2 regions of the Xanthomonas sp. MUS 060 genome follow, and region 1 is predicted to be linked to the other one. Evidence: riboswitches for the same ligand, from Rfam matches in the RefSeq annotation. Region 1 holds a riboswitch; the other holds the start of a gene.

Region 1 (4,416 bases):
GGTCCGGCTCGCTCGGTCTGGTCGCCTGCGACGGCGCGCGACCGGGCTGCGGGTCGTCCATGTAGCGCACCCGTCCTCGTCCATCCATATACTTGACCCGGTTGATGTCGCGCCCATCGAACGGCACACGCTCAGCCCCCAGAATCTGCCCGCCAGTGGATCGTTGCACGCGACGCACCGCATCGGACAACGAGCTGCCGACGGACTCGCGGACTCGCCCCGCATCTGGCTCCGAGCGGACGACCGCCCCCTGAGCGGCCTGCTGCGGCCCCCGGTCGTGACCAGCCGCAACCGACGCGAACGCAAGCGCGATCACGGGGGCGAAACGGCGATGACGTAGAGCGGAGAAGATCACAACTGGCATCCTAACGGACTATTCAGGGACGTTCAAAACTTGTGAAATATGACGCCTTTCAGGAACGCGATGGCGGCGTCAAATCTGAGGCAAATTCTTGATTTTTCGGGGTGAATCCGATCTGAACTTTCCCATCCCAGCCCCGACAGGTTTAGTAAAATGAATTTTTTGCATCACTCATGAAGAGCAAGCGCACGCCGCGAGCGCCCCTCTACGCAGGGGTTTACGGGCACAGGACACGAGATCGCCGGACACCGCAGCAACCTGAACGGAGCAACAGACTAGGAACGAAAAAGCAGCGCACAGGTCGCGCGTGCCAGTGGCATGCGGAACACAGCCACAGCAGCCGGGGGATACACCATCAGCTCACCAGACCCCAAACAAGCGCTGGATTTAGCGCCTGTGATCAGGCGACCACGCGGCGCACGCCTTCCGTGACCTGGATCGCCTGCTCCAGCAGCCCCCAATCCGCGCCAGAGCGATGCGCGCCCTCGCTGAGCACCTGACGGAAGGCGCGGCCACCTGGCTGGCCATGGAACAACCCGAGCAAGTGCCGAGCGATGTGCTTGAGCGCCAGCCCCTCGGCCAAACGCGCCTGCACGTAGGGCTGTAATGCACGCAGCAATTCCACGCGTGGTCGTGGCGTCGCGCCGGTCAGGGCCGCGTCCAGCCGATGCAATACGTAAGGGTCGTGATAGGCCGCCCGCCCCAGCATGACCCCATCAACCGCCGCCAACTGCGCCTGCGCCGTTTCCACGTCGGCCAGGCCACCGTTCAAGACGACCTGCAATTGCGGACGTTCGCACTTGAGCCGATATGCCCAGTCGTAGCGCAATGGCGGCACCTCGCGGTTCTCCTTGGGCGACAAGCCCTGCAGCCAGGCATTGCGCGCATGCACGACGAACAGACGGCATCCCGCTGCCGCCACGTGATCGACAAACGCCAGGAATGCGGCATAGTCGTTGTCCTGATCGACACCCAGCCGACACTTCACCGTCACCGGCACGTCCACCGCCGCCGCCATGGCCGCCACGCATTCGGCCACCAAGCCCGGCTCACGCATCAGGCAGGCGCCGAAACGCCCGGCCTGCACCCGGTCGGACGGGCAACCGCAATTCAAATTGATCTCGTCGTAGCCCCAGTCCTGACCAATCCGCGCTGCTTGCGCCAGCAGCGTCGGATCGCTTCCCCCCAACTGCAACGCCAGCGGGTGCTCGGCCGCATCGAAATCCAACAGACGTGCGCGATCGCCCAGCACCACCGCATTGGCATGCACCATCTCGGTATACAACCGCGCCGACGGCGCCAGCAGCCGGTGGAACACTCGACAGTGGCGATCCGTCCAATCCATCATCGGGGCGACGGATAGGCGCAACGAAGCGGCGTAGCGCGCGGGCAGGTCCGCAGCGAGGAGCGGGAGCGTGGTCGGCACGGCAGGGCAGTGGTTCGGCGGCACGCCGCAGCACTAGGGCTTTGACTTTGGGATCAATAGCTTACACCTTCGCCACGCACGTTGCCGGTGCGAGCGCGCATTCCCGCCGGAGATTGCCGCAGCCGGATCGACTGCGGCCTCAAGGGCTCCCTTCCTGTGGAATGCAGGGCCGTAGCGTGCCAATTGGCGTATCGGTTTATCCGGTCTTTTGACGGTCATTCAACGCTCGCAACGATGCAACACACGGCCCGATTGCAGAGGCATCGCATTTGACCCTGGTGTGTTTTCTGTCGCCCGGCGCTACAGCCAATCGTGCACCTTGAACAACCGCATGCCGCCGCCAACCGCAGCGCAACGGCGCGCAACCGGATCGGTCGGCGCGCGCATCGCCGGGCCACCATTCACCATCGCGGCAGACACACCGGCAATGCTGCTTGACCGCCAGCCAAATTCAGCCTATGGTGCGCTCGCCGAAGGTATCCATCGCTTCATTCGGATGAAGGGATGGATTTAAACGGGAATCCGGTGAATGCTGGCGCCGCAAGCGCCCGCCCATTCCGGAGCTGCCCCGCAGCGGTGAATGGAAACGACCTCCGTCAATGGCACTGGGTGGCGCATGCCGGCCTGGGAAGCGACGGATAGTAGGCGCGCAGCCGGCACGGTGCGCACGTCCATCAGCCCGAATACCGGCCCCGGCCGGAGGACAGTGCGTCCTCTGATTCGACCTGGCACCTCCGCGGGGAGGCGGCTGGAACCGTGACGCGGCCTCGCGCTTCGCTACGTTTTCTGCCTGCCCGCAGGGTATCGGTTCGCCCGCGGGGGCGAAGGTCGCTGGTGTGACGAGCGTTCCGTGCAAACGGGCGCGCGGCGCGCGGTTCCTTCGTTCCTCAATGCCCTTGACCGCAATGAGGAAACGCAACATGACGATCGTGACTAATCTCGGCTTCCCGCGCATCGGTGCGCGGCGTGAGCTCAAACGCGCGCTGGAACGCTACTGGCGCCGCGAAACCGACAGCGCGCAGCTGCAAGACACCGCGCGCGAACTACGCCAGCGTCACTGGCAACTGCAACGCGATGCAGGGGTCGACGTGCCGCCCAGCAACGACTTCAGCCTGTACGACACGATGCTGGATACCGCATTCCTGTTCGATGCGATCCCGCAGCGCTATCGCGCGCTCGCCGATGCCGACCCGCTGGCCGGCTACTTCGCGATGGCGCGCGGCACGCAGGAAAACGGCCTGGATCTGCACGCGCTGGAAATGACCAAGTGGTTCGACACCAACTACCACTATCTGGTGCCGGAGCTGGCACGCAATCAGCATTTCCGTCTGCGCGGCGACAAGCCGCTGGTCGAGTTCCTGGAAGCCAAGGCGCAGGGCATCATCACCCGTCCGGTGCTGATCGGGCCGGTGACGTTCCTGGCACTGTCCAAGACCGTGGACGGTAGCGACCGTTGGGCGCTGCTGGATAGCCTGCTGCCGGTCTACGCCGAACTGCTGCAGAAACTGCAAGCCGCCGGTGCGCAATGGGTGCAGATCGACGAACCTGCGCTGGTGCTGGATCTGGACAAGGCGACACAAGACGCCTACCGCCGCGCCTATGCCTTCCTCGCGCAGACGCCGCGACCGAAGCTGCTGTTGACCACCTATTTCGGCGAGCTCGGCGACAATCTGGAATTGGCGATGGCGCTGCCGGTGGACGGCATCCATGTGGATCTGGTGCGCGGCGTGGCGCAGTTGGATGCCGTGCTGCAGGCGCTGCCGGCAGACCGCATCCTGTCCGCCGGATTGGTCAACGGCCGTAATGTGTGGCGCACGCCGCTGGACAACGCGCTGACCCTGGCGCGCTATGCCAGCGGCCATCTCGGCAGCGAACGGCTGTGGCTGGCACCGTCGTGCTCGTTGCTGCATGTGCCGGTGGATCTGCAGCAAGAAACCCGCCTGGATCCGGATCTGTTCAGTTGGATGGCGTTCGCCAAACAAAAACTGCAGGAACTGCGCACGCTGGCCGATGCGCTGGATGATCTGCCGCAAGCGCAGACGGCGCTCGCCGCCGCGCGCGATGCCCTGGCGGCGCGGCGCGCTTCCACGCGCGTGCATCGCCCCGAAGTGGCGCAACGCCTGGCCGCGCTCAAGGAGGATGCCGGACACCGTCAAGCACCGTATCCGCAACGCAAGCAAGCGCAACAGGCCGTACTGCAACTGCCGGCCTATCCGACCACCACCATCGGCTCGTTCCCGCAGACCGAGCAGGTGCGTCAGGCGCGTGCGCAGCACAAGTCGGGCAAGCTCAGCGATGCCGAGTACGACGCGTTCATCGCCGCGGAGACCGAGCGTTGCGTCCGCATCCAGGAACAACTCGGTCTGGACGTGCTGGTGCACGGCGAGTTCGAGCGCAACGACATGGTCGAATACTTCGGCGAACAACTCGACGGCTTCGCCTTCACCCAATACGGCTGGGTGCAGAGCTACGGTTCGCGCTGCGTGAAACCACCGGTCATCTACGGCGACGTGCAACGTCCGGCACCGATGACGGTACGCTGGTCGCAGTATGCACAGTCGCTGACCGATCGGCCGATGAAGGGAATGCTGACCGGCCCGGTGACGATGCTGCAGTGGTCGTTCGTGCG
Region 2 (4,416 bases), on a different contig from region 1:
TGTCGCGGTTGTCGCTGTCGCTGCGATTGCGTGGATCGGTATGGCTCAGTTGCGCCGATAGTTCCCAGCCGGCCAGCATCGCATCACCGGTCAGCTCGGCACCGCGGATGCGTGCCTTGTCCACGTTCACCGGCAGGAAGGTGGCGGCGTCGTAGGAAATCAGGTCCTCGACGCGGGTCTCGTAGGCGTTGAAGGTCCAGTTCCAGGTGTCGGCGTACTGCGCCACGCCCAGATTGCCGCTCTTGGACTTCTCCGGTTTCAATGCTGGATTGCCGGCGAAGGGGAAATACAGGTCGTTGAAGGTCGGCGCCTTGAAGCCGGTGCCGATGCTGGCGGTGAGTTTGACCCCGCCGCCCAGGCCCAGGCCCCAGCCGAGGCTGCCGGTGGTGTGTTCGCCAAACTGTTGGTTGTCGTCGCTGCGCACGCTGGCTTGTAGCTGTTGTGCGCCGAAATGGCCCAGGTATTCGGCGAACACGCCGGTGTTGCGGCGGCTGTCGATGTCGAAGGCGGTGGTGCTGGTCACGTGTTCGCGCTGCCAGTCGCTGCCGACGCTGAGCAGGTGGCCTTCGCTCAGGGTGATGTCGCCCTGCGCCGCCGCGGTATCGCGGCGGCTGTCGAAGGTGCTGATGAAATCGCGCGTGCGGCTGCCCGGGGCGCGGTAGTAACTGTGGGCATCGTCGACATTGCGGCCGAGTTGCGTGCTCAGGTGCAGGCGCTCGGATGGCGTCCAGTCCACAGTGCCGCCGAACACCTGCTGGGTGTTGTCGGCCTCGTTGCCGGCGTATACCGGGTCGCCATCGTATTCATTGCGGCTGTCGATGTTCAGCGCCTGACCCGTGACTCGCAGCGTCTCGCTCAGCGCGTAGCCACCGCGTGCGCTCAGCGAGACGTTACGGTAGCCATCGCGGTCGGGCTGGTCGACGAAGCAGCCCGCGAACAGCGTGGCCGAGCCGTTGCAGGCGTTGATGCCGGTGGTCTTTTGGTAGCCGCTTTGTACGGCGAGCCAGCCGCGCGTGCCACGGTTGCTGAAGCCGGCGCTGGCTTCGCGCAGGCCATCGCTGCCGCCGCCCAGGCTCAGGTTCTGCTGGAAGCCCTGGCCGGCGTGGCGAGTGAAAATCTGGATGACGCCACCGATGGCGTCGGAGCCGTACAGGCTCGAACGCGGGCCGCGCACGATCTCGATGCGTTCGATCTGGCTCAGCGGCAAGTCCTGGAATGCGGCCAGGCCGGCGCTCGCCGAGCCGATGCGCACGCCGTCCACCAGCACCAGCACGTGGTCGGATTCGCTGCCGCGCAGGTTCAGGGTGGTCAACTTGCCCAGCCCGCCCTGGTTGGAGATGCCAATGCCGGCACGCCCCTGCAGCAACTGCGCCAGCGAATCGGCCTGGCTGCGTTCGATCTCGGCGCGGTCGATGACCTGTGCCGGCACCACGCTGTCTTCCACTGCGATCTGGGTGCGGGTGGCGGTGACCAGGACCTGATCGAGATCGTTGGCGGCATCGGCCGCAAGCGCCAGCGCAGGTAGGAACAGGGCGGACACGACCGCGACCGAAAGCAAGTGGGACGACATGGGCAGCAACTCCGGCACGCGAGCGCGCGCTGTGACAGCAAGGGAGTCGCGAATGGGAGGGGCAAGCGGACAGCGCCAAACACGGCGCGGCACGCGCGACGCCCCCCGCATCGCAACCAGTGAACTGCAAGGACGGTCTGCGGGCTGGCGATGGCGAACCTCCCGGCTGCGACGCTTGGCCATGCCATGGCACAGCGGTGCGGGTCGTCGTCGGGACGGGTCGTCAGCGCGGATCGCTTACCGTGGCGAGAACAGCGCCGGTGTTGTCGCAAGACGCACCGGCTTCCTGTTTCAACCTGCGGGCCGGAGCCAGCGGGTTACCTTGAAGCGGCCCGATTGTACGCCATTGTGGCGCGGTTCAGTCGATCCCGCTGGTGCCAGCCTGGCATGTGGGGTCCTCGTCGTGCGCCGTGCTGTCGTGGGCATCGTCGTCGTGAGCGAAGCGGGTGGTCGCCACCGGCGCGGCCATTGGGCGGCCGTGGTCGGCCGGCAATGCGCTTGTGGCGGTTTCCAGTTCGCTCAGCAACTGTGTGCGCCGTGCTGCGGGCAGTTCCTGCCAATGGCAGTCGCGCAAGGCGCCTTCCAGCGAGTACAGCAGGTTGAGGGTGGGTTTGAAGCCGGCACGCTTGACCCTGAGGAAGGCGCCAATCGCACCGATCGCCGCCAGATCCTGGAATGTGTGCACGCCCACCTGACGCAGCCAGGCGGTGCTCTTGGGGCCGATGTTGCGCAGCTTGGTCGGACGCATCGCGACGTGCTTATCGCAGGCTGTCGACGAAGACTTGTGCGATGGCTTCCAGGCCGCATTGGTCGTCGGCGTCGAAGCGGGCCAAGTCTGGGCTATCCAGATCGAACACGCCGATCAGAGTGCCATGGCGTAGCAGCGGCACGACCAGTTCCGAGCGCGAGGCCGCATCGCAGGCGATGTGCCCGGGGAACGCTTCCACATCGTCGATGCGCTGAGTTTGCCCGCTGCTGGCGGCAGCCCCGCACACGCCCTTGTGCAATGGAATGCGCACGCACGCCGGCAGGCCCTGGAACGGCCCGACCACCAGCTCCTTGCCATCGTAGAGGTAGAAACCGACCCAGTTCAGTCGTGGCAACGCGTGGTACACCAGCGCTGCCAGATTGGCGGCATTGGCGATGCGATCGGGTTCGCCGGCGACCAGCGCACGCGCCTGAGCGAGTAACTGGGCGTACTGTTCCGGCTTGCTGCCGGTGAGCGAGGAGGACGCGAACATCCGCCGAGTCTAGCAGCGCGACCTGCCTCGGCAAGTCGCCGTCGCAGGGCTGACGCCGGCTGCGTTGCCGGCTATCCTGCGCGCCGCCGCGCGTTTTGCCGGTCAATCCACAGGCTTTCGTCATGCGTTTTCCCGCCTTCTACGTGACCGGCACCGATACGGGCATCGGTAAGACAATCGCCAGCACTGCGCTGCTGCATGCCTTGCGTGCGCGTGGTCAGCGCACGGTCGGCATGAAGCCGGTCGCCAGCGGCTGCGCGCGTCACGCCGACGGTTGGCGCAACGAAGATGCGTTGGCGCTGCAGGCGGCCAGTGTGCCGTGCCCGACGTATCACGACCTCAATCCCTACGCCTTGCCATTGCCGTTGGCGCCGGAACTGGCCGCCGCCGATGCCGGCGTGCAGCTGTCATTGGAGCCGATTACCGCTGCTTTTGCCCGCTTGCGTGCCTTGGCGGACGTGGTGGTGGTGGAAGGCGTCGGTGGCTGGGCGGCGCCGCTATCGGCGACGCTGGATCAGGCCGATCTGGCGCGCGCACTGGGGTTGCCGGTGGTGTTGGTGGTCGGTCTGCGCTTGGGCTGTCTCAATCACGCCCGACTGAGCGCTGCGGCGATTGCCGCCGATGGCCTGCAGTGCATCGGCTGGATCGGCAACGAGATCGACCCGGCGATGGAGCGTATCGACGACAACATGGCGATGCTGCGCGAACGGCTGCCGATGCCGTGCTGGGGGCGTCTGCCGTATCGGCCGCAACCGCAGGCCGAACAACTGACAACGTTCCTACAGCCGTGGTCCGGCGAGCAGACGGTGCCGGGGTGAGGTCGCGTCGTCGCGCAATCGGGTGGTGACGAACACGCTGGACTTGCAGCCGGGTGGTGCCCGTGCCAGAGAGGGGCTGAATCCGGCGCATAAAAAAGCCCGGTGGAGGGAGGGATCCACCGGGCCTGAGGTTGCATGGGGGGAGGGACCCATGCAGACCATCGGGTGCGCCGCGCGGCATGGCCGCAGCGACGTAGAGCGAAAGATTACTTGCCGTTGGTTTTCGGCTTCGGCACGGCGTGTTCGGTGGCCGTTTCGAACTGATGCTTTGCCAACTGGCCGATGGCTTCGGAGGTCTTCAGGCCGAGACCGAACACTTCCTGGTTGGCTGTAGCCAGACGCTCGAAGCTGTCGCGTGCCAACTGCAAGCCCCTCGGCCACAACGCCTGGATGCTGCCAAGATCGCGCGCTTCGGTCAGTTCGCTGAGGAAGCTGGCGGTGGCCGAGACGTTCTTCTCGAAGGTTTTAAGCTGCACGCTGAACACGCCTTCTGCTCCTTCCAGAGCCAGACGATTAGCGCGTGCTGCGGTAGCGGCGAACTGCTGGGTATAGCTGCTGAACTGGTCGTTGAATTGGGCGGACATCATGCAACTCCGTTGGAATGCTGATTGGTTGGTGCAGTGCAAAATACACCGACTCTGCTGCATTGCAACATGATTTTTCTGAAGCCGCTCAGGATTTGTTTAACTCCATTAAATATCAATGAGTTGAATCGGCGTCGATCGCTCTGGATGGCGTTCGGAATGCGGTCACGGGCCAGAGGTATGCGGGGACGCGTTGGACTCAG

The links. A riboswitch is a leader RNA that binds a small molecule or an ion and turns the genes downstream of it on or off. The one in region 1 is predicted to bind cobalamin.
Region 2: it holds a riboswitch for cobalamin, as region 1 does, so the genes downstream of both, btuB (TonB-dependent vitamin B12 receptor) here and metE (5-methyltetrahydropteroyltriglutamate--homocysteine S-methyltransferase) in region 1, are expected to answer to the same signal.

Annotation. Positions count from the first base shown of each region.
Region 1 is NZ_JZIM01000006.1:128,764-133,179, forward strand. Features, by position in the region: gene XANALMUS060_RS21950 (hypothetical protein) at 1-352, opposite strand, end outside; gene dusA (tRNA dihydrouridine(20/20a) synthase DusA) at 762-1,787, opposite strand; cobalamin riboswitch at 2,245-2,497, shown strand; gene metE (5-methyltetrahydropteroyltriglutamate--homocysteine S-methyltransferase) at 2,708-4,416, shown strand, end outside.
Region 2 is NZ_JZIM01000003.1:186,678-191,093, forward strand. Features, by position in the region: gene btuB (TonB-dependent vitamin B12 receptor) at 1-1,570, opposite strand, end outside; cobalamin riboswitch at 1,683-1,910, opposite strand; gene XANALMUS060_RS05500 (TfoX/Sxy family protein) at 1,929-2,318, opposite strand; gene XANALMUS060_RS05505 (GAF domain-containing protein) at 2,329-2,811, opposite strand; gene bioD (dethiobiotin synthase) at 2,934-3,629, shown strand; gene XANALMUS060_RS05515 (phasin family protein) at 3,836-4,213, opposite strand; gene queD (6-carboxytetrahydropterin synthase QueD) at 4,413-4,416, opposite strand, start outside.